Regions from separate parts of the Paenibacillus sp. J22R232 genome, predicted to be linked through region 1. Evidence: predicted binding sites of a transcription regulator. Region 1 holds the regulator's gene; each other region holds the start of a gene.
The links. The regulator LexA, encoded in region 1, represses DNA repair genes until DNA is damaged. The targets are predictions, from matches to a motif close to CGAACATATGTTCG.
Positions count from the first base shown of each region.

Region 2: AC0YN3_RS01405 (YolD-like family protein) is a predicted target of LexA. The motif match lies at 3,352-3,365, and genes of this name have one in related genera.
Region 3: recA (recombinase RecA) is a predicted target of LexA. The motif match lies at 2,881-2,894, and genes of this name have one in related genera.

Region 1 is NZ_JBWDNK010000001.1:1,095,292-1,103,376, forward strand. It holds gene AC0YN3_RS05050 (HAD-IA family hydrolase) at 1-675, opposite strand, end outside; gene AC0YN3_RS05055 (hypothetical protein) at 700-1,206, opposite strand; gene AC0YN3_RS05060 (aldo/keto reductase) at 1,233-2,222, opposite strand; gene AC0YN3_RS05065 (DUF896 domain-containing protein) at 2,268-2,459, opposite strand; gene AC0YN3_RS05070 (efflux RND transporter periplasmic adaptor subunit) at 2,542-3,624, opposite strand; gene AC0YN3_RS05075 (ABC transporter permease) at 3,649-5,001, opposite strand; gene AC0YN3_RS05080 (ABC transporter ATP-binding protein) at 4,991-5,710, opposite strand; gene yneA (cell division suppressor protein YneA) at 5,870-6,238, opposite strand; gene lexA (transcriptional repressor LexA) at 6,396-7,016, shown strand; gene AC0YN3_RS05095 (VOC family protein) at 7,253-7,705, opposite strand.
Region 2 is NZ_JBWDNK010000001.1:312,031-318,203, forward strand. It holds gene AC0YN3_RS01395 (nucleotide pyrophosphohydrolase) at 535-873, shown strand; gene AC0YN3_RS01400 (DNA/RNA helicase domain-containing protein) at 877-2,640, shown strand; gene AC0YN3_RS01405 (YolD-like family protein) at 3,407-3,745, shown strand; gene AC0YN3_RS01410 (hypothetical protein) at 3,735-3,923, shown strand; gene AC0YN3_RS01415 (hypothetical protein) at 3,967-4,161, shown strand; gene AC0YN3_RS01420 (hypothetical protein) at 4,241-4,405, opposite strand; gene AC0YN3_RS01425 (DUF6173 family protein) at 4,500-4,874, shown strand; gene AC0YN3_RS01430 (hypothetical protein) at 5,382-5,579, shown strand; gene AC0YN3_RS01435 (hypothetical protein) at 6,077-6,173, shown strand, end outside.
Region 3 is NZ_JBWDNK010000001.1:613,897-621,981, reverse strand. It holds gene rny (ribonuclease Y) at 1-792, opposite strand, end outside; gene AC0YN3_RS03020 (regulatory protein RecX) at 974-1,678, opposite strand; gene recA (recombinase RecA) at 1,759-2,811, opposite strand; gene AC0YN3_RS03010 (competence/damage-inducible protein A) at 3,064-4,314, opposite strand; gene pgsA (CDP-diacylglycerol--glycerol-3-phosphate 3-phosphatidyltransferase) at 4,407-4,982, opposite strand; gene AC0YN3_RS03000 (YajQ family cyclic di-GMP-binding protein) at 5,278-5,772, opposite strand; gene AC0YN3_RS02995 (RodZ domain-containing protein) at 5,802-6,716, opposite strand; gene AC0YN3_RS02990 (DUF3388 domain-containing protein) at 6,735-7,502, opposite strand; gene AC0YN3_RS02985 (DUF3243 domain-containing protein) at 7,694-7,945, opposite strand; gene ymfI (elongation factor P 5-aminopentanone reductase) at 8,052-8,085, opposite strand, start outside.

The DNA of each region.
Region 1 (8,085 bases):
TGTATTGGCACCTAGAATGTCAGTCGTCAGCTTGTCGCCAACCATGATTCCATGATCGACTTCAATGTCGAGTCGCTCAAGCGCATGCTTAAATATGGCAGCAGCCGGCTTGCCCTGGCCAAATTCACCTGAAATTATAATATGATCGAAGTAAGGAAGTAGTTCCGGCACGCCTGCAAGCTTCTCCCGCTGTAGATCTGGAGAACCATTGGTTAGCAAAAGCAGTTTGTATTTTCCTTTGAGCTGCTCGAGCACACGGAATGTTTCTTCATAAACGATCGGACGCGCGCGACGTTCAGCCGGGAACTGTTCGGCAAGCTTCGCTCCGAGCTCCTCATTATCTATTCCAAGCGACTTAAGTCCTTGTGTCCAAGCAGCCTTTCGGTATCCGGGAGCAAGGCGTTCTAATTTGCGGAACTCTTCTTGTTCGCCTTCAAGGAAAGGAGCCCAAAGTCCTTCAAACGGATTGATCCCAATCATTTTCGTAAATGGAAAGGTTTCATAAGACTCATATAGACCTCTCGCTTCACGGCGTACCGCTTCTTCCAATTCAGCGGGATCAACTCCTGTTGCCTCAGCTGCTGCTTGGCAAGTTGCCTCGAATGCTTCCTTTACGCTTCGGTCATCCCAAAGCAACGTGTCATCCAAATCAAATAATACCGCTTGTTTAGCCATTGTTGTCCAAACTCTCCTGCCTTATTATTTTTCCTGAAAAGGAATATGGTTTGCTTCTGCAAAAACCTTTAGCTTCGCAGCAATTTCCTCCGTCGGGAAACGGTTCGTTAGTTTTGCGAAAACCCAGTTTCCGCCCTTTTGCTGCTCAACGATAACATAGCCTTTCTGCGCGCTAATCCCTTTTATTGCAGCTGCAGTAATTCGTTTGTCGCCTGTCATGCGGCGCGTTTGTACATAATCTTTGCCAATCGTTATGTAAGGACGTCTGAAGTAGAACAATGCTGCCAAGAGAATATAACAGCCAACCGTTATCCAAAACATCGTATCCGTTTTGAACTGGGTCGAGCTTTGCATGAGTATGACGTACATGCCGATAAACAAAATAAGCAATATCGGTGCAATGAAATTGCGACCAACGATTTTCTCCGATTTATCAGCATTAAAAACGATTTGACCATTACCTTGTTTTTTGCGTTTTTTGTTAACAACAGTCATGTTTTTGCGCACCTTGCGCTCCCAGGAACGTGACAAGCTCATTCTCCTCCTATTAAACTACCCTATTCGAACGGTCGACGGAATTTCTCGATAAATCGGTTCGGATAATCATCCGGCAGCGCGCTAGCGCTGTTCAATTGTTTCCAAATTTCCGTCGGCATTTCCCAGCCTAACGCACCTATATTATCTTCGAACTGTTCTAGCTTGCTTGCTCCGAATATCGGCGATGTAATTCCTTCTCGCTGGATCAGCCATCTTAAAGCAATCTGCGCCGGCGTTTTATCAAGTTCTTTTGCAGCCGTCACTACCGCATCAAGAATTGCGAAGTTCTGGTCGGAAGCGCGGTTAATCCAGGAGCTTTCCCCCACCTTAGTGGTCATGCGACCTTCCTTAGGCTCATCACGCGTGTAACGGCCGGTCAGAAAACCTCCGCCTAATGGTGCCCAAGGGATAATGCCTACTTTTTCCTCTAAGCAAAGCGACAGCATTTCACGGTCCATTTGCCGGCTAACCAGGCTATACTGCGGCTGAATGGATACGAAGCGCACATAACGGCTTGCATCGCTAAGAGCCAATGACTTCATGAGCTGCCATGCAAAAAAATTGGAGCACCCTATGTAGCGCACTTTACCCGAAGTAACAAGGTCATCGAGCGTGCGCAGCGTCTCTTCTATCGGCGTAGCATGATCCCATACATGTACTTGATATAAGTCAATGTAATCGGTTTGAAGACGCTTCAAGCTTGCCTCGACGCCATCCAAAATATGTTTGCGGGAGAGCCCCACTCCATTAATATTGCTGGAGGTCGTCATCCGAACCTTAGTTGCTAGAACAATATCGGAACGTCTTTGTTTAATGGCTTTGCCAACGATTTCTTCCGAACGGCCGCTAACGTATACGTTAGCCGTGTCAAGAAAGTTTCCGCCACGGTCAACGAATCGATCAATCATATCGATTGCATCCGCTTCGTTTGTTGTGTTACCGAACGTCATCGTTCCCAAGCATAGCTCAGAGACAGCAAGTCCGCTTTTTCCTAGTAGCTTATAATTCATCTAAGTGACCTCCCATGGGGTTTAAATGATAACTCGCTAATACGCTTAATGCTTGATATCGTCTTTGTCGTCGACAATCTCAATCGTTTCCAGCTGTTGACGGAAATTGTTCTTGAAGTTCGTTAAATACTGCTTGCGCAGCTCGTCTCTTTCAGTAATTTCGGCATCGGATAAACCTTCCGATTTATTTTTACGAGCTAGCTCGTTAATCCGTTCAATAATTTTTGAAAACTCCATTGCTTGCTCTACTCCTCTCATGATGGAAAAACCTCTACTCTATACTTTGACATTTTGTACGCTTAGTTGTCAAGGCGAGGCTTTAAGGAAGGACAACTTGATCGCCAGGCTTTAAGCCTTCCAGGACTTCAGTCTGCTCCGGGGTTTCCAATCCAATCTTGACCTCTTTCCGCTCATATTCGCCATTCCCGGAATCATACATAACGAAATACTTATCCTTCTCGCGAGCAATGGCGATGGATGGCACGACTGTCGCGTTCTCTTGTTTTTCTGTCTCAATTGCACCATTCAAGCTCAGGCCTGCAATCAAATATTCATTAGCCTCCAGTCCGATTACAACTTCGAATTGAGCAGCTTGGATCAAATTATTCTGGTCTGTGCCCGTCTTAGCGAATTTGGAAACGCTCTGAACCTTCCCTTCAATTAATAAGTCATTCTTCGCATTCACTCTGACGTTTACCGACATGCCTTCCTTGATGCGAAAAATATCCTGTTCCCCTACAAGTGCAATGAACTGCAGCTTATTCAAGTCAACGATCTTGCCAACATATTCATTTTGGCCAACCGTATGCGGTTTTTTGCTTGGATTATCGAACAAGAAAATCCCGTTTGCGGGCGAACGGTATGTCGAGCTGCTAAGCATTTCTTTTTTGCTTCGAAGTTCTTTCTCTTGAATTCCAATCGTAACTTCACGAAGCTCTTTGTTTAGCTTGGATACTTCTCTTTCTACTAAAGACTTTTTCCGTTCTAATTCCGATGCTTCCAGCGGCTTGATATCTTCGTCCGATTGAATGAGATATTCATTAAGCTGTGCTTCCAGCCTGGCTTTGTTCATTTCAGCTTCCATTTGCTCAATTTCGTCTTGTACCGTCGATTGATTTAATTTAAACAAAACGTCCCCAGCTTTGACCTGCTGCCCATCTTCTACATTCCACTCGGACACTTCTGAGCTGTAAGGTGCGTAAACGAAGGTCTCTTGCTCATATAGAGATTTTCCTTTTACTTCGACGGTTTTTGATATGGTTCCCTTGGTTGCTTTAAACACGATCGGTTCTGAATCGGTTTCAAGAATGACTGGCTGGGAAGGGTTTCCCAAACGAAACAACCCAAAACTTATAGCTAAGATTACAATTCCGAGAATGATCCATTTCATTTTGCTCTTCATCACAATACTCCTTCGAACTCATAGTTAATCTCGTTTAATCGCAGTCAGCGCATCTGTCCTTGACGCGCTAATTGCCGGATATATGCCAGATAAAATTCCCGTAGCCAGAGCGAACGCCATTCCGATCGGGACCGTTATTAGCGGGATAAAGATGATGACGCCATCCTGTTCATCGGATATATGATGAATAAGCCCATTAATACCCCAGACGATCCAATATGAAAACAATACGCCGAGCAGCCCGCCGAGCAATCCCAACAAAGCGGCTTCGACAATAAACATATTTCTAATTTGACTCAAGTTAGCCCCCAGTACCTTCATGATGCCAATTTGTCTTCTTCTCTGATAGGTCGACATTGTCATGGCTACAACAATTGAAATTGAAGCAATTATTAGGATGAAAACGCCGATACCTAAAGCAGCTGCCTTTATGATCTTGAATTCATTCGCCAGTCTTTCCTTCTGGAACAAATTCGTTTGTGTCGTTACTGACAATTTCTGAATCTGCTTCTCGACCTTCTCAAGCTTGGATTGATTATCGACCTTAACAATGATGGATTGATAGGTTTCTTGGTCATTCTCTGTTAGCTTCAACTCTTTTTTAAGCAGCGCTGCCGTTTGAAGTGAGACATATGCCTTCTTGTTATACATCAGTTGCGCGTCGCTGGAACCGCTAGGCTTTTTTAATACACCAATTACCCTAAGCGGTCTGCTGAAAACTGGCCCGGCAGGTGTTTCGTAGCGAAACTGAATTTGCTTCTGATACATGACGCTCGGAATCTTGCCTGTATTCTCATATTGTTGAATAACTGCTTCATTGTAAGGATCTGCATTTAACTGCTCTTGAAGCTTCTGCTTCGTTTCTTCCTCGATCAAGCCTAATGTAGCCCCGTAGTTCAGAACAATGGCATCCTCCATATTCGATGGTCCGCCTTGCATGAATTCGTTTCCGAAGGCTGTTAGCATTTCCAAATCCGTTCCGATCACTTCGGTTTGGTATTGTGAGCTCATTCCGTCCAAAGTGAACATTTCCAAATAATTGAGCTGCTGATAAGGTGAAGCAGCAGCTACATGCTGCATCTGTTTCATGATGATCAGCTTCTGTTCCGTCAATTTCCCTTGCATGATGGAATCAGTGGCGACTTCTGAAGCAACAACTCCTGTCTGTGGTCCGCTATTTGCTGTAACCGTAATTTCATCCATATTCAAATAACTATTCATTTGATTCTCTATGTATAGTTGAGCCGATTCGCCGATGCTCATCGCGACGATAATGGCTGCGCATCCGATTGAAATGCCGGCTGCGCACAACGCAGTGACTACCTTTCTGCGTTTCACCTGATCCCATGATAGCCTTGTTACATCGCTAATTCTCATGGAATCGTCCTCCTGCGAGCGTAGGCTTCCGTATTTGATCCTGCTCCGTTACCAAATATCCATCCCTAAGCGTTACGATTTTCTCTGTCCGCGCCGCTACCTCTTGCTCATGTGTAACCACAATAAATGTCGTATCCATCGATTTGTTCAGCTGTTGCAGAATCATAATAATTTCTTCCTCTGTTTTTGTATCCAAATTTCCCGTTGGTTCATCTGCAAATATGACGGAGGGCTCCGTAATTAGCGATCTTGCAATACTCACACGCTGTTGTTGACCCCCTGAGAGTTGCGACGTAAACATTTCTGCTTTTTCTGGTATGCCAACCTGTTCCAATAAGGCAAGTGCCTTTTTCTTCCTCACCGCAGGATGCACGGATTGAAATACGAGTGGAAGCTCGACATTCTCCCGCACCGTAAGATTCGCAATGAGCTCATAGGCTTGAAATATAAAACCGATATGACTGCGTCTGAATTCCGCTAGTTGATTCTCATTCATCTTTATGATGTTTTGACCAGCAATAAATATCTCGCCTTCAGTCGGCTTCATTAGCCCAGCCATTAAATTGAGCAGCGTAGATTTCCCTGATCCAGAGCTTCCTAATAAAGCGATCATTTCTCCCTTTTGAACCTGAAAGCTAATTTGATGCAAAACAGCTGTTGTTTCTATCCCGTTCGTAAACGAATGTGATAATTGCTCTACACGTAACAATGTCGTCTCTCCCTTCAGTCCCGATTAATAGACGACAAATTGTAAAAGAAACCCTGCACCTAACAAAAAAAACTTCCTAAACCAAACAGGTCATTAAGATCTGCTTGATCTAGAAAGCAATGGTGTTAAAAAGTATACATAGATAATACGAAAAAATGATCAGATAGACGGAATGATAAGTGTTTGTCCAGGATTAATTTCAGAAGTATTCAATTCATTACGATCTTTTATTCTATATATAATATATCTAATATCGTGTTTCGAATCAGAGAAGCGTTTAGCGATCGCCCATAAAGTATCGCCTGAATGAACAGTAACGACCTGTTCCGCGTTCGAGGCTGTTGCGGGAACTTTACCTGATGCATCCGTACCCATCATTAGAAAACTAGTAAATAGGAGAATGAAAAAAGCAAAACATACGATAGCCTTTATTGAATGACGTTTCACAAAACGGCCGATTCTATTCGGCACGGACTTATTCTCATGTTGCTCATGGATTGATTTATAAAAACTCGGATTCATTATCATTTCTCAGCACCCCAAACGTTTGTTCTGTTTTCAGATTACACGAACAAACGTTTGGTGTCAACAAAAAATGCGAACCTCTGTACTTGAGAACTTATGTTTGTACGAACTCCGGTTCTGTGTTATAATTTTTTGCAAACCTACTAATGGAGTGATTACTGTGTCGAAGATTTCTAACCGACAACATTCGATTTTAGAATTTATTAAGAATGAAGTTCGGGAGAAAGGCTATCCACCCTCCGTTCGAGAAATCGGCGAAGCTGTTGGATTGCTGTCGAGTTCAACTGTGCATGGCCATCTAGACCGCCTAGAGAAGAAAGGTTTAATTCGTCGTGACCCAACCAAACCTCGCGCAATCGAGATTCTCGATCAAGATGGCGTCGACGGCATTATTCCGTTATCCGTAGCGAAAGTGCCAATTGTCGGTAAAGTAACCGCTGGCGTCCCAATTACCGCAACTGAGAATATTGAAGAGTATTTCCCGCTTCCATCCCATTTCGTTGGGGACAGCAGTGTCTTTATCCTCAATGTAATGGGCGAGAGCATGATTGAAGCAGGCATTCACGACGGCGACTATGTTATCGTCCGTCAACAGCAGACGGCAAATAATGGTGAGATTGTAGTTGCCATGACTGAAGATGATGAAGCAACAGTCAAAACGTTCTATAAAGAAAAGAATCATATCCGCTTGCAGCCAGAGAACTCTACGATGCAGCCGATTTTACTTCAGAACGTAACGATACTGGGCAAAGTGATTGGACTTTTCCGCGACATCCATTAATACATGTTCGTTTTACATAAAGAAAAGGCTGGATCGAATGCTATCGCATTTTGATCCAGCCTTTTTTTTGAATATGGCACCTTATTTCCGGAAGCGAGCGTCGACCAGACCCGGAGCGTGAATGCGGTGTTTATATGATGCATCCGACTTCTTTGAGATACTTACACAATGCTATACTGTTTCGATATTTCACTTTAGTAATGTATATTTCAGTTAAGTGTTCTTTTAAACGTCTCTTATTTATTACCGAGCTGTTCCGCCAAACCGATAAGATGTCCTTCATTTCCTCGAATGTAGCAGAGTCGATACGAATTCTCGTACTGAACCACTTCGCCAACGAGCTGAGCACCATACTTAGTGAGTCTGGATACCATTTCGTCAATGTTTTCAACGGTGAACATGACACGTAGATAGCCGAGGGCATTTACAGGAGCAGTTCGGTGATCTGATATTGTAGGAGGAGTGAGAAATCGCGAAAGTTCAAGTCGGCTGTGGCCATCTGGGGTAACCATCATAGCAATCTCTACACTCTGTGAACCTAGCCCGGTTACGCGACCAGCCCATTCACCCTCGACGGTAGCTCGCCCTTCTAGCTTTAAGCCAATTTCCTCGAAAAAAGAGATGGAATCATCAAGGGATTCTACAACGATGCCAACATTGTCCATTCTTAGTAAATTGTTTTTTGCCATAGTTTAATCTCCTTATCTGTACATATTATTTTCCTAATCATCTTCATATTTATTCTATCAAAACTACCAATTACTTCCAAACGATTTAGATTTATCTCAATTCAAGGGTAAATCACCCCGATCAGTAATATCGCCATAATTATAGAACATTAGTTCGTATAAATCAAATAACAACGATAACGTTTCATGCAGCCTTGAAAATAATGACCTTCATTCCTATATGAACGTTTTAAGCAATACCTTTGTAAATCTGAAATAGGGCAAATATCCAATCACTGCGCTTTTACCCTGCATAAGATATGTTGTATTCAAAACGTAAGGAGGTGCATTGAAAAATGTCCGGTTACGTTGGTGGAGCATTTACGAATATAGGTACCATT
Region 2 (6,173 bases), 780 kb from region 1:
TTGATAAACTCGACAATCGCCCTCATCATCACGCTCCACCACTAAGTTGAGTCCCGAAAGCCTTGGCTCCGAAAGGAGCCTTGGTCTAGGGGATGGTGAAATATAAGGGTGCTGTTTCTTTCTCTAAAAAAATTATAGCACAAAGGGGATGGAAATATGAAATCGTCCAAAATATTGACAGCTGCCGTTATTATCAGCATCGCATCTTTGGTCATTAGTCTCGTAGCCCTTACAATTACGTTGTTTAAATAATCGCCTGATGAGCGCTGCTGCGCCTTGGGCCTGTCGCGGAACAGGTCGAAACCATATCGTTGTTTTTAACGGTATGGTCGCGAAACTCCGACAAGGAATAATTATAGAAGTTGAAGAATTAAAAAGAAACAGTTCGACATTAAGTTAACGGGCATAATAGTTGATGAAGAAAGGTTCGCGATATAAAATAAATATGAAAGTATTGCAGGATAATAAACCTATACCTGGTTCAATAATTAAGAGACAAGGAAACATTTCTGGAAGGAATGATTGTAAATTAATATGAGTAAATCAATGCAGCGGATTAACCAATTTAGAGACGAGCGCAACTGGCGGCAATTTCATAATGAAAAAGATCTAGCTATTTCCATCTCTTTAGAAGCAAGTGAATTATTAGAGCTTTTTCAATGGAAAACATCCGAAGAATCCAAGGGAAATCCTGAGCGACTCAAAGAAGAACTCGCAGATGTGTTAATCTACTCTTATATGATGGCTGATAATCTAGGATTTGATATTGATGAAATCATCGCTGAAAAACTAATTAAAAATGCCCGAAAATATCCAATTACCGAAAGCTTTGGTCAAAAAAATAAATATACCGAATTGGATAAGGTGGATTAATTAATGACTAAGTACAACAGTATAACACTGAAAATCAACAATAAAGTATTGGAAGGTTTTGAAAAACTTCGTCTACCTGAACAAAAAGTTCTTACAGACGGCAATGTCGTTTATATCTACAAAAGTTCAAAGACGAAAAAGATTTATATTGGACAAACGAAACAATTTCTTGTGAGGAATAAGCAACACTATAATGGTAAAGTTCAAACGTTTAATATAGCAGATTTTGACCAAGTAATTATTCTTATTTCATCTTATTTTAACGGCTCAGCCTTAGATGATGTCGAAAGCCAGTTGATAACCTATTTTATGGCTGACAATCCAAAAGCAAAAAAACAGCTGGTTCAATATGATATTGAAGAGATTATTAATCGAACCAATGGCAACAGCGTCAGTGACTACCGAGAACGAGAAAAGGTTGCTTCAGAAGTCATTTTGCCTTTTTGGGAAAATGAACTATACCCTAATGGATGGGTAAGCACACCAACATTAGATGAGTTGCGTAACGGAGAACTGGTCAAATATAGCCCAATTAAAGAATTAACAATTCAGCAAATGGACTTTCTTAAAGAGGTTCACTCTAATCCAGATAAGAGCTTTGTGATTAATGGCGATGCAGGGACTGGCAAAACCGTATTGCTGACTCATTTGGTCGCTATGCTATTGAAAGAAAAACCTAATCAGCGTATAGCAGTCGTTTTGCAACCAAATTGGATTAAAACGGCAAAGGATATCTTTAGAGTATATGGAATGAATAATAGTAACCTGGCACTTGCTAGCTCGACACAGTTGATTAATTCCGATGAAAATTATGATGTTGTAATTGTTGATGAATCTCACAAACTTTCTAGAAAATTTCCTAAACAAATGGATACTTTCAATAAAGTGTATAAGGGCAGATTTGCCCAAGATGATAATCACTTAGAGGCTTTGAAAAAAATAGGTACTCAAATCGTATTAATGTATGACGTATTGCAAGCTATTCGCCCTGCCAATATGACACGTGGGCAATTCAATGAAGCAACCAAAAACTTTGAAAAGCGATACCTAACAACGCAATTTAGAATCCAAGCTCCAGTAGGAAAGAATTATTCGTCAGAAGACTACGTAAATGGTATAAAATATCTTTTGTATAAGGATACAGGTCTATTAAAACAGACGAATTTTAACTCAGAATTTGACAGAGCTGTGTTCCAAGATAGTGATATTGATGCTTATTTTGGATATTTTGAAACAGAACCTTTACATAATTTGATTGATTGGGTAGAAGAAGATAGAAATTTCAATCCTGAACATATAAATCGCGTGATAGGTGGTTTAGTCGAACCTTGGAAGCAAGCTGATGGCAAAGACCCGTTGATTACTCATTGGCACGAAGGCAATATCAAACGAAGATGGAATTCCACTCAAGTAAATTGGGTTAATTCAGAAGATGCCGATGCTGAGGATCAGATTGGCTCTGTCTTTGCAGTTCAGGGAATCGATTTGAATAGAGTAGGCGTTTTAGTCGGAAATGATCTTCAAGTCGACGCACAGGGCAGGTTATTCGGCAATCCAGACAATTTCCATAATGTAAACGGGAAGTTCTCCAAAGACGATGAAAACCTAGAAAATGCACAAGAGTTTACCTTATTTGTATTGAATATTTACTATATTCTGATGACTAGAGGAGTTGACGGAATTCGGCTAGGATTCTGGAAGAATGATGCATTCAAAAAGTATTTGAAAGAGATATTGGAGATCAATAAAGAGACGATCGCTGTTTAAGCTAGCTTGAATGTTAGTTGATGATCGAAAATAAAATTAAAGTTCTAACTAATGAATGTGTATCATCGGCATAGATACTTTATTAATCGGTTTAAAATTTCAATCATTTGTTAATCTTGGTTCATAAATGGTAATTTAAAGTAAAAGGCTCCAAATCTTGTCATGTGAATGCCACCAATATATGAAAGCACTAAACGATAACAGTGTAGTTGATGCAAAGTTATCTGGAGGTGATCCATATCTAACGGCAGGCGCTCAATTTTACGACGAGAACGAATGTTTGGTCTATCAGCTTGTAAGTGGACACCAAAAACCGATATGTCTCAGAATCGATTCTAGAGCGTCTGACAGGTTGTTTCGAAAGAGCCTTTTTTAATTTTCATGAGAGTCTATTCTTTTATGCCGAATCTTCCAGCGTGGATTCAGCGACGACTCAGCCGGCTTCGCAGGTTCGGTTGGCTACCGAATACAATGATGAGGGGGAAGACCTTCATCCTCGTAACACAGCCTGCGGGCATAACTAGCCTTATTCCAAGGGAGCCTAACGGCTCTCTTTTTCGTTACGCCGATCCTGCAATTCGGTATGGTTCTGACATTTCCAGCCGCATTGTTTGCTTTTACTCACTCCTTGCCACTGACTACAGGTGTAAGGTTCGGCTCGTAGTGGCTGTGACATGCCGAAGTAAATGTCATTTCTTTACCCTTGAATATCGAACAAATGTTCGCATATAATAAGAACATCAATCAATGAGGGACGGTGTTCTATATGACGACAGGATCAAGAAAAAAACTTGAAGGCAATGGGATGTGGGAAAGCAGCAGGATGATGCTACCTGAACATAAGGTACGGATAAATCAACTTGCTGAAGAAGAGAAGAAGCGCCAGCGCATCGAACTTGATGAGCAAGAGTGGGCAATCATCTCGCAGCTCGTTGAAGCATCGCTAAAGCATCGGCAACTTATCAAGCTTCTTATGTTTCATGAAACTGAGGAATTAGAAGTCTCTGGTGTGGTTGATCGCGTGGACCAGCTCCAAAATCGCTTTATGGTTGATGGTGAATGGTTCATGATTCGCGACATTGAGGGCGCCAGCCTTGAGCATTGATCGTCAAAAACTGGTCGAGCATCTTGAAGGCAAGGCAGAGGAGCTGCGGCTCAAGATCGAAAGCTTTGACGAAGCAAAAGGAATTGATAGCGGCATGGTCTTAATGTGGCTTGCGAAGAAGATCGTTCTGACTCATTTGTTGAACGATTTGTATAACGGTGAATTTGATAAAGGATAATTATCAACTATGTCGAATTGCTCTTTGAAAAGGGAGGCGGTTCGTGTTGAATATTGATGATTATTTGGAACTGGTCGTTGTATTGGAGCTCGATACAATGGCGAAGCATGAAGGCTTTCTGGAAGGCGTGGGAGCCGATCATGTAAAGATTTCGAACGGTACAGAGGTTTGGGTTATTCCGAAGAATGAAATCGTTAAGGTCACACCAATTCAACCCAAACGTTTTATTGGCAAATAATTCGTAAGAGCCGCTTAGCGAACCTTAATTCGCCAGCGGCTCTCATGTGTCAAGCTGAATCCATGTTTGTTTAAACATGCTAGCCTATTTTGAAATTCTTTGAGTTTTCGATCAGTTGATCGAACATAGCGGGGAAAGCATGATTCCACATCATGTACATAATCGCTGCTGTTAATGCTAAGACAGCTGCTGCGGTAAATAAACGCCTCATAAAACGATTCTGTATAAAATTCACTGTATCCATTTTATCCCTCCTTTGTACCTAGTACTTTCGACACCAAAAGAGGGATTTCCTTCCTAATCGAGAATTATGAATTATAAAGGGGGTGGAAAAAAGTATGAGTTTTAATTTTCCGGATATCAGAAAGAATGTTGATGCAATAGGTGCTATGAATATGCAAATAAAGTTTAAAGATGATGCTGATACAATTGCGGAACATCTGATTCAAGCAGCTAATGATTACAATAGGAACCTTGATGACCAACATGAAGTAGGTGTTATGCTCGCTTCATTTGGTCAAACAATTACTGTTAACATTACAGGAATTGGATACCAAGGCGAAAAACTTATTAAATTTAAAGGTCACTTGGCGGATAGTGGTTCACCAGTTGAACTTTTGCAGCATGTAAGCCAAATCAACTTTTTACTTGTATCTTTGCCTAAACAAGAACCCGAACAGCCGAAAAAAACAATTGGATTTATTCAAGAATGATTTTTAAAAAAACTAATCGTAGTACTTTATTTTAAAGTCGCTCAAAGAGCGGCTTTTATTTTGGTCAAAATTGAATTAAACAAGAGAGTAGAATTGGGAACGTATGTTAGGAGCAATTTGTGGTTTATTTTCTTAAAAGAAAGTTTGACTACAAAATATGGCAACGATATAATGACCTTGTTCTTACTCCAAAGTGACAAAGTACGTATGCTTTAAATATAAATGCGCGTCCTACGCGCTTCCATGCCTTTAGTGAGGAGCGCAGCGACCTCATGCTTTTATACCTGCTCTATCTTATATCATTAACAAGAGCCGCCCTTATATGGTGCGGCTTTTTTTGTTGCCTAGAAAGTAGGTTTATGCTGATGAAGATGCAACGTTTATCCATGTTCTCTATATTCCTCACAATGTTCTTATACATCGATGTGGTGCCGATCAGAGACGTCCCAAGCAATTACGTGCTGGCTGATAGGACTGAGCCAAAGCGCAAGGAAGATGTAGCTGCACATGGCTAAGTGGGCCTCGCCAATGCAGGATAAGAAGCCAACGTCTAGTAGGCCAGAGATCCAGACGATCAGCGTCACGTTTAAGTGCGGACATGAGGGCGAGCGAAGAGAAATCGTTTATCCTCATGTGGGCATTTCGCATACGCTTAGCTGGATCAATAATAACGTGAAGTGTGGAGACTGCTATAGGAAAATGTAACAGTTTGGGGACAAGCAACAAAATTAAATCAGAGGTTAAAAGCGTTTTGGAGGTTTGTTAAAAAGGAGGGTTTTTAACGTTTAATTATTTTATTTAGCATTTATGATGAAGATGAGGTAGCAACAATATGCCATCCTCATCCCTCTGATTAATGGCTACATTAGCCTACGAACCAGACGATGATGATTGTTACGAAACCAATCTTTACAGTTACACTGTACATGCCTTTTTTCGCCTCCTTCATGCTGAGACGTGGTTAATGTATATGAAAATTGATTCAATTTGATTCAAAAAATAAAAAAATGGGTCCCTCTGGACTTTGAAACAACTGCGGGTACGCGTGAGCCCGATTTTCAACTAGTTTTAAATCCTGAAAGCTCCTTCCGCTTCCGAATCAAGCGGCCTGATATTGATAGGCTTCGATAATCGGCTTCATTAAAGTTGATAGATTTCATTGATGGGCAGGATTGGACATTAACGGAAGTGAGGTGCCGACGATGGCAAAGAAAAAGACGGAAGCCGTAACGACTATCAACGATAGCATAATTCAAACAGGCGAGCTGGCCGCCATCGTCGGAAAGTCGGATCGCTGGG
Region 3 (8,085 bases), 480 kb from region 1:
TTCCAAAGAAGTGCGGGCAATTTCGCGTCTTATCGGGTCGAAACCTGATAAAATGACCGCTTCCGGTGTATCGTCGATGATTAGATCGATACCAGTCAATGTTTCCAAAGCACGGATATTACGGCCTTCACGCCCAATAATGCGGCCTTTCATTTCTTCATTAGGCAAAGTTACGACGGATACCGTCGTTTCAGCCACATGATCCGCCGCACAGCGCTGAATAGCAAGTGATATAATATCACGGGCTTTCTTATCAGCTTCTTCTTTCGCTTGCTGCTCGATCTCTTTGATCATTTGTGCTGTCTCATGTCGTACTTCCTGCTCAACATTAGATAAAATAATCGATTTCGCGTCTTCCGTTGTCAGACTCGATATCCGTTCCAATTCGCTTAGCTGCTGCTTATAAATGGAATCGATCTGCTCTTGCGTTTCTTCGATCCGTTTTTCTTTGTTGGCTACAGTTTCTTCTTTGCGTTCTAGCGCTTCTAACTTTTTATCCAGCGACTCCTCTTTTTGGAGTAAACGTCTTTCCTGACGTTGAGCTTCGTTGCGACGTTCACGAATGTCTCTCTCGGCTTCGGAACGAAGTTTGTGGACTTCATCTTTTGCCTCTAGCACGGTTTCTTTCTTCTGAGCTTCCGCTTCTTTCTTCGCATTTTCTACGATAACAATAGCAGCTTGCTCAGCGCTCGAAATTTTGGCCTCTGCAATCGATTTTCGAATAAAATAACCAATCCCAAAGAAAATTGCGCCAACAAAGAGACAGATCAAGATCCAAATGATCTCAGACATCTTGTTCACCTCCTTGTTGCATACACCAAGGCACTGCTTGGGATGATATTAGGTTTTCAACCGGCTTCAAACCGTTTCAACAATTACTAATTTGACGAAAATAATCGTATTGAATCAACTTTTGGAAGGAAAATTGATTCAATATTGAAGGAATACAACCTCATTTTATCTTTTCGTAAAATCAATTGTCAAGCAAAAGCCCATCAACTTCCTCGAATGCGTCTTCATCCCCGTTTAGATCTATCCATTTTATTGCCTTCTTGACGATATCTCCCGGAAAGCCCCTGCGCATTAAATAGCCCATAAGCTTGCGCTTTTTCTCGAAAGTCTCTCCTTTTAGCGATCGCCATTTCTTCTCCGCAGCCTTCTTCGCGGACGCAAGCTCGATTTCCTCGTCCAATGCATCAATGGCTTCCGCAGCGGCTTCTTTCGACACGCCCCTCTGCTGCAGCTCTTGTTTAATGAAGCGTCGACCCTTCAAGCCGTTCTTCAATCGCCCTGCAGCGAATTGGCGTGCATACTGTTCATCATCCACAATATGCTCCCTTTCTAAACGGTCTAGCGCATATTGAATATTGTCATTCTCAAATAGCTTCCGGCTCAAATATTGCTCGATCTGCTTTCTCGTTCGCGGTCTAGCGCCTAAATAGCCGATTGCCAGTATATAAGCACGGTAACGCTCATCTTCCGTTCTTATTTCTTCGATTTGGATTTCCGTTAACAATTGACCTTTCGCCAAACGGAATCGTATCAATATATCCTCATGGACAGATAGCAACGGTTCGTCGGACTCAGCAAAGAGATGATATAATTTCCGTTCTTTTTTATCAAGGCGAACAGACAAAATCATCCATTCTTCTTCATTCTCGACAGTGCTTGGAGCCACGATTTACATCCTCTCTAAACACAGCTTCGCCGCCCCTATCAGGGCGGCGAAGCATTGGTACGTATAGTTTCAGTGCCGATCTATTCCAGATCTTCGAACTCTTCGTCGTCTTCTTCCTCGGCTTTGAAGTTAGCTTGAGTCGCTGCAGCCGACAGGTTGCTCGCTTCCCGAATCTGCTTCTCGATCACTTCGGCAATGTCTTTATGGTCTTTCAAATACTGCTTCGCATTCTCTCGGCCTTGGCCAAGACGCTCCCCATTATAAGAGAACCATGCGCCGCTCTTCTGTACAATATCCATTTCAACGCCTAAATCAACAAGGGTACCTTCTCTCGAAATTCCCTCTCCGTACATAATATCGATTTCGGCCTGTTTGAACGGTGGTGCCACTTTGTTCTTAACAACCTTAATACGGGTGCGGTTACCAACCATATCGTTGCCTTGCTTCAAGGTCTCAATACGGCGTACGTCCAGACGTACGCTGGAATAGAACTTCAATGCCCGTCCGCCTGGTGTTGTCTCAGGGTTACCAAACATGACGCCCACCTTCTCGCGAAGCTGGTTGATAAAAATTGCAATCGTCTTCGATTTGCTGATTGCACCCGATAGTTTACGCAATGCTTGTGACATCAAGCGGGCTTGTAGACCGACGTGAGAATCACCCATGTCGCCTTCAATCTCTGCTTTCGGCACGAGTGCGGCAACGGAGTCGATAACCACGATATCAACCGCACCGCTGCGAACAAGCGCTTCTGCGATTTCTAGTGCTTGCTCACCCGTATCCGGCTGTGATAGCAGCAGCTCATCAATATTCACACCAAGCTTGCTTGCATAAAGCGGGTCTAGCGCATGCTCCGCATCGATAAATGCAGCTTGTCCGCCTATGCGTTGAACCTCTGCAATCGCATGAAGCGCAACTGTCGTCTTACCTGATGATTCCGGTCCGTATATTTCAATAACACGTCCACGCGGCAAGCCGCCTATTCCTAAAGCGATATCAAGAGCAAGTGAACCGCTAGGCACGGTTTCAACTTGCATGTGTGTAGATTCTCCTAATTTCATGATGGAGCCTTTACCAAATTGTTTCTCAATTTGACGCAAAGCCATTTCTAGTGCAGCGCGACGATCCGACAAGAAACTCACATCCTTCTTTATTTATAATGTTATGATACCTTTTTTCTTTCGGGATGACAAGCATTTTTTCGAACATACATTCGCCTTTTTGCTTCAGCCCTAGTTATGGACATAAAAAAACCGCAGCAAAGTATTCTTCGCCACGGTTCTTCCGGTAACTGTCTTTTATTATAACGGGCTGTCCGGCAATTGACAAACATTATTTATGCCAGCGAACCGGAAGCACTAGCAGATGCAAATGAATATGATCGTTTATTCTCTGTTAAGAGCGAGCCATAACCGGTACAATGCCGATTTCACTGCACGCAGCCTAATCATGCCTCTGCCGCCGCTGAGATTTAGCGTAAACACCTCAGTAGCCCTCCCGCGCTGCGAAATCCCCACATACACCAGCCCGACAGGCTTGCCCTCGGATTCAGCCGGACCGGCTACGCCTGTCAACGAGACCCCGAAATCCGCATCGGAGAGCTCCCGGACGCGCTCTGCCATGATCGCAGCCGTCGAATCGCTTATCGCGCCGGGCGCTCCTTCGCCTTCAAGCTGCGTAAGGGGAATGCTTAATAAGTGATGCTTCATTATATTCGTATAAGTGACAACACCGCCTACATACTCTCCACTGCTCCCAGGAACGTTCGTAATGAGCTCAGCCAGCAATCCCCCGCTTATGCTTTCCGCGCTCGCTAGCTTGCGTCTTGAGGCTCTTAGAAGGTGTATAACCTCTTCCTCCAGGGGGATGTCCTCTTGCGCATATAGAAATTCGCCTACCAAGGCTTTGATTTTGGCAACCGTTTCGTCTATTTTCTGATCAGCGTCGATAGCTGATCCCGCTTTGGTGGAGACGCGGATCGATACCTCGCCTTCCTTCGCATAGGGAGCGATGGTTGGATCGCTCTGCCCGTCAATCAATGGAATCAGCTTCGCTTCCAAGTTCGATTCACCAATTCCCGCGAACTTCAGGATGCGCGAATAGAGAGGATCCGCTGCCCCGAGTTGTGCGCGCAGCCATGCTTCGCCTGCGCCGTCCATCATCGGTTTCATCTCGCGGGGAGGCCCAGGCAGCAGCAAGTATAACGTTCCGTCAACGGATAACCCGTTGCCGACGGCTAGGCCAGTCGTATTCTCAAGCGGCTCTCCGCCTTCGATCATCAATGCCTGCCTTCGATTGCTCTCCACCATATGAATGCCTCGGGAGCTGAACATTTGCTCAATTTGAGCCATAGAGGGCTCATGGATGAGGAGGCTGCGACTCAGGTATTCCGCCAGCACATCTTTTGTAAGGTCATCCTGCGTCGGACCCAGTCCGCCTGTAAATACAAGCAGGTCAGCACGGCTGCGGCCAATTTCAATCGCTTCCTTCAACCGCCCGGCATTGTCGCCAACTACCGTTTGGAAATAAACATCGACGCCGAGCCCCGCTAATTTTTGAGACAGGAACTGCGCATTCGTATTTACGATTTGGCCGAGCAGCAGCTCCGTCCCGACCGCTATAATTTCTGCTTTCATTATTCGATATCTCCTCCACGTCCAAATTATAGGCTGGCTTTATGCGATATAAGCAAAAGCATCTCCCCGTCATACGGAAAGATGCTTTAACATTATTCTACCGGAATCAAATGCTTGTTCTTCAAAAAATAGTCGATGCCTGAGTACACGGTAATGGCCGCAGCGACCCAGCTGGCAATGACATCAAACGGAAAATCAATAAAATTAAACGGGAAGTTGTTAATCAACAACGCGATAATCATCGTGATTTGAATCGCGGTCTTCCACTTGCCCCATGTGCTGGCTGCCATCACTGAGCCTTCTAGGAGCGCAATTTGGCGAAGGCCTGTCACGGCGAATTCGCGGCTAATGATAACGATCGCAATAAGCGCGTTCAGCTTATCCATCTCAACGAGCGAAATGAGGACCGCGGCAACGAGCAGCTTGTCTGCCAGCGGGTCGAGCAGCTTCCCTAGGTTGGTTACGATTTTGTTTTTGCGGGCAATGTAGCCATCTAACCCGTCTGTGCTTGCCGCCACAATAAAAATGAGTGCCGCTGCGATTTGATTGTATGTAATGGAGAAGTCCGAAATGCTAAACGACCCCAAATCCACTTTGATAAGCAGAAAAAACATAATAACCGGCACCAAAAATATTCTGGCAAGCGTTATGCGGTTCGCCAGATTCACGCTATTCCCTCCTCGGATCGATCTAACTCATAGGTGTGCGATACGCGAACCATTTGTTCATGAATATGACCGGAAATCTGCTTCGGTTGTAGACCGTACGCAGAGCAGCCTTGAGCGTCTGTTTGTGTGCTTTCTCTCATTTATGTATCCCCCAGATCCTACTGTAAAGCTATCTCAACAAGTATAATACATGCAAATACACGTGTCAAAAGCGGCTAAAGCCCCATTTTCCAACCATGCTTCACCTAAATGAAAAGCTCCGTTTCTCGAATTCCGACGAAACGAAGCTTCGTTATTACGAGCGATAATTGGTAAATTGCAGTTCTACTGGAAGATCCGCTTCGCGAAGAAGCTTCATGACCGCTTGCAAATCATCCAGGCTTTTGCCCGAGACTCTGATTTGATCGCCTTGGATCAAGCTTTTGACTTTAAGCTTCGAATCGCGTATGAGGATGTTGATTTTTTTGGAAACATCCTGCTCAATGCCTTGTCTAAGTTTAATCCGCTGCCGAACGGTATTTCCGGAAGCACCTTCAATTTTACCGTAATCCAAATTTTTGATCGGAACGCCGCGCTTAACCATTTTGGATAAAAGAATGTCCAGCACGTTTTTCAGCTTGTAATCATCCTCTGATGCGACGACAAGCTCTTCCTTCTCGAGCGCAATCGAGCTTTTGCTTCCTTTGAAGTCAAAGCGAGTCTCTATCTCCCGCTCCGCCTGCTTGATTGCGTTAACTAATTCTTGCATGTCAACTTTAGATACGATATCAAATGCATTTTCTGAAGCCATAAAAAACCTCTCCTTTGTTACAGTGTTCATTATTGTGATTGATTCGTTTCGTTAGAAGGCGCTATTGTTCCTTCAGGTGTTTCACTGCCATCGGATAACGGCTGCAGCAAAACCTTTTTGGAAGTCGCACGATCACCGTCGGGTACGATTACACCATCTACCTTTATTTCGATTAGATCAGCTCTACCCACATTTATGTAGATAACACCGTTAAGATCAAACGACTCGGTTGTTCCGTCTTCAGCATTTTGGGAATACAGCTTTTCACCTTTATTGCTTTCCGTACGGACCTCCAGCCAGCTTCTGCCGCCTGCAACTTTCACTTCAACCTTATGAGGCTTGCCGGCTGGGCCAATATCGTATTGATCCGCCTTCCCAACCTTGCTTCCGAATACGACAGTCGTAGGCGCTTCGGTCGGAGTCGGAGCAACTGGCTCGTTTGTTGGCGCATTCGTACTGCCGCCGGAATTCCCATCCTCATTCTTGACAGGGGGCTCCGAAGCGTCAGTAATATCCGTGCTATTATCAACTTGTTTCGGTCCATCCGAATCCTTATTGATCACATAGACCCAAATCACGACCACGATGAGAATGAGAAAAGACCACATCATCACGTTAAAGCCGATTTTGCCCAACCGCTCTGAGGATTGAGACTTCACTCGGCGCGGCGACCTAACGACCATCGGCTCGGCGATTTGCTCAACTGGTGCTGCAGGCACCTCATGCTGATACAAACGAAGCACTTCGTCCGGATCGAGACCAACAGCCTCTGAGTAATTTTTCACAAATGCCCGTACGTAAAACGGACCTGGTAAAACCGTATGGTCACCACTTTCGATTGCTTCCAAATACCGTTTTCTGATTTTTGTTGTTTCTTGAATATCGTCCAGCGTTAATCCGCGTTGGTCTCTCGCCTTGCGAAGTAATTCTCCCAAATCAGACATGAGACGGCCTCCTTCCAATTAGAAATCGTCTGTATAGTTAGCGGTAAAAGATTCGTAGGATATTTCTTCATCTGGCGTATTGCGAAGTTCCACAATAATGTCAAAATGGCTATAATCGAAATTGGACTCCTTAATGAAAATATCCGGATGCTCAATAACCTTCGTGGACGGCATAGCCATAATTTCTTGCAGCAGGCCATAATGCTTCTCGTTTGAACGAATCGTACTTACGATTCCGTCGATGATAAAAATATTGTTTGGCTGCATTTCATCCTCGGATAGCTGACTCCGAACCGTTTGACGCAGCAAGGTGGACGATACAAATGTCCAGCGCTTATTCGAACACACGCTGCCTGCTATAATTGACTCTGTCTTGCCAACGCGAGGCATCCCACGTAATCCAATAACCTGATTGCCGTCACGTTTAAACACCTCGCCTAAAAAATCAACTAAAATGCCGAGCTCGTCGCGCGTGAACCGGAACGTCTTGCGATCATCTGAATCCCGTTCGATGTAACGTCCATGACGAACAGCCAAAATATCAACGATTGTAGGCGTTCTCAGTTTATTAACCGTAATATTGTCCACTTTTTGGAGCATTTTACCGAGCAGCTCGATCTTCTCGTCGTCATCCGTTTGAAGAAGCATGCCCCTTGTCCGATCCTCAACGCCGTTGATGGTCATAATATTGACTTCCAGCATACCGAGCAATGACGCGATATCTCCTAGCAAGCCAGGCCTGTTTTTATGTATTTTGTATTCCATATACCATTGTTTCGACTCCAAAGCTGTCACCGTCCTAAACCTGTTCTTATAGAAGTATGTAAATGATGGATATGTACGTCATGAAACATAATTCTACAATTTTCGTCACAATCCTGCAACCCAAAAAGAAACATTGCAGAAAAGCCTCCTGATGGGAGGCTTTCCTGCTTCTGCTTCTACATGAGGAAAATGACGACTCGGTAAAAGAACAACTACGATTTCTCGACGAGCTTGACCATCAGGCAAGAAAGCGTTTTGCGTTCTGCCTCGTCACCGACATCCCATAGCTGTTTCAATACGCGTTCTTCCTCGTTTTTCGGATCTACCTTCTCATCGAGAAAGGTACCGATTTCGTAAGCCAAGCTTGAAATCGTTTCTTCCGTCATGCCGATCTTTTTCGCTTGCGATACACGGTCTGCCAAGAAATGCTTCCATGTAGCAAAATTAGAAAGGACAGTTGACATGTTCTCTCGCCTCCTAAAGGTATAGAAAAGAATCATCAACAGTCATATCATGCGTAAAAGCATCTCATATTATGCAGCGGCTTGTCCGAATTCAAACATGCATGACTTACGTATGCCAGCCGCCATTCGGACTAATGACT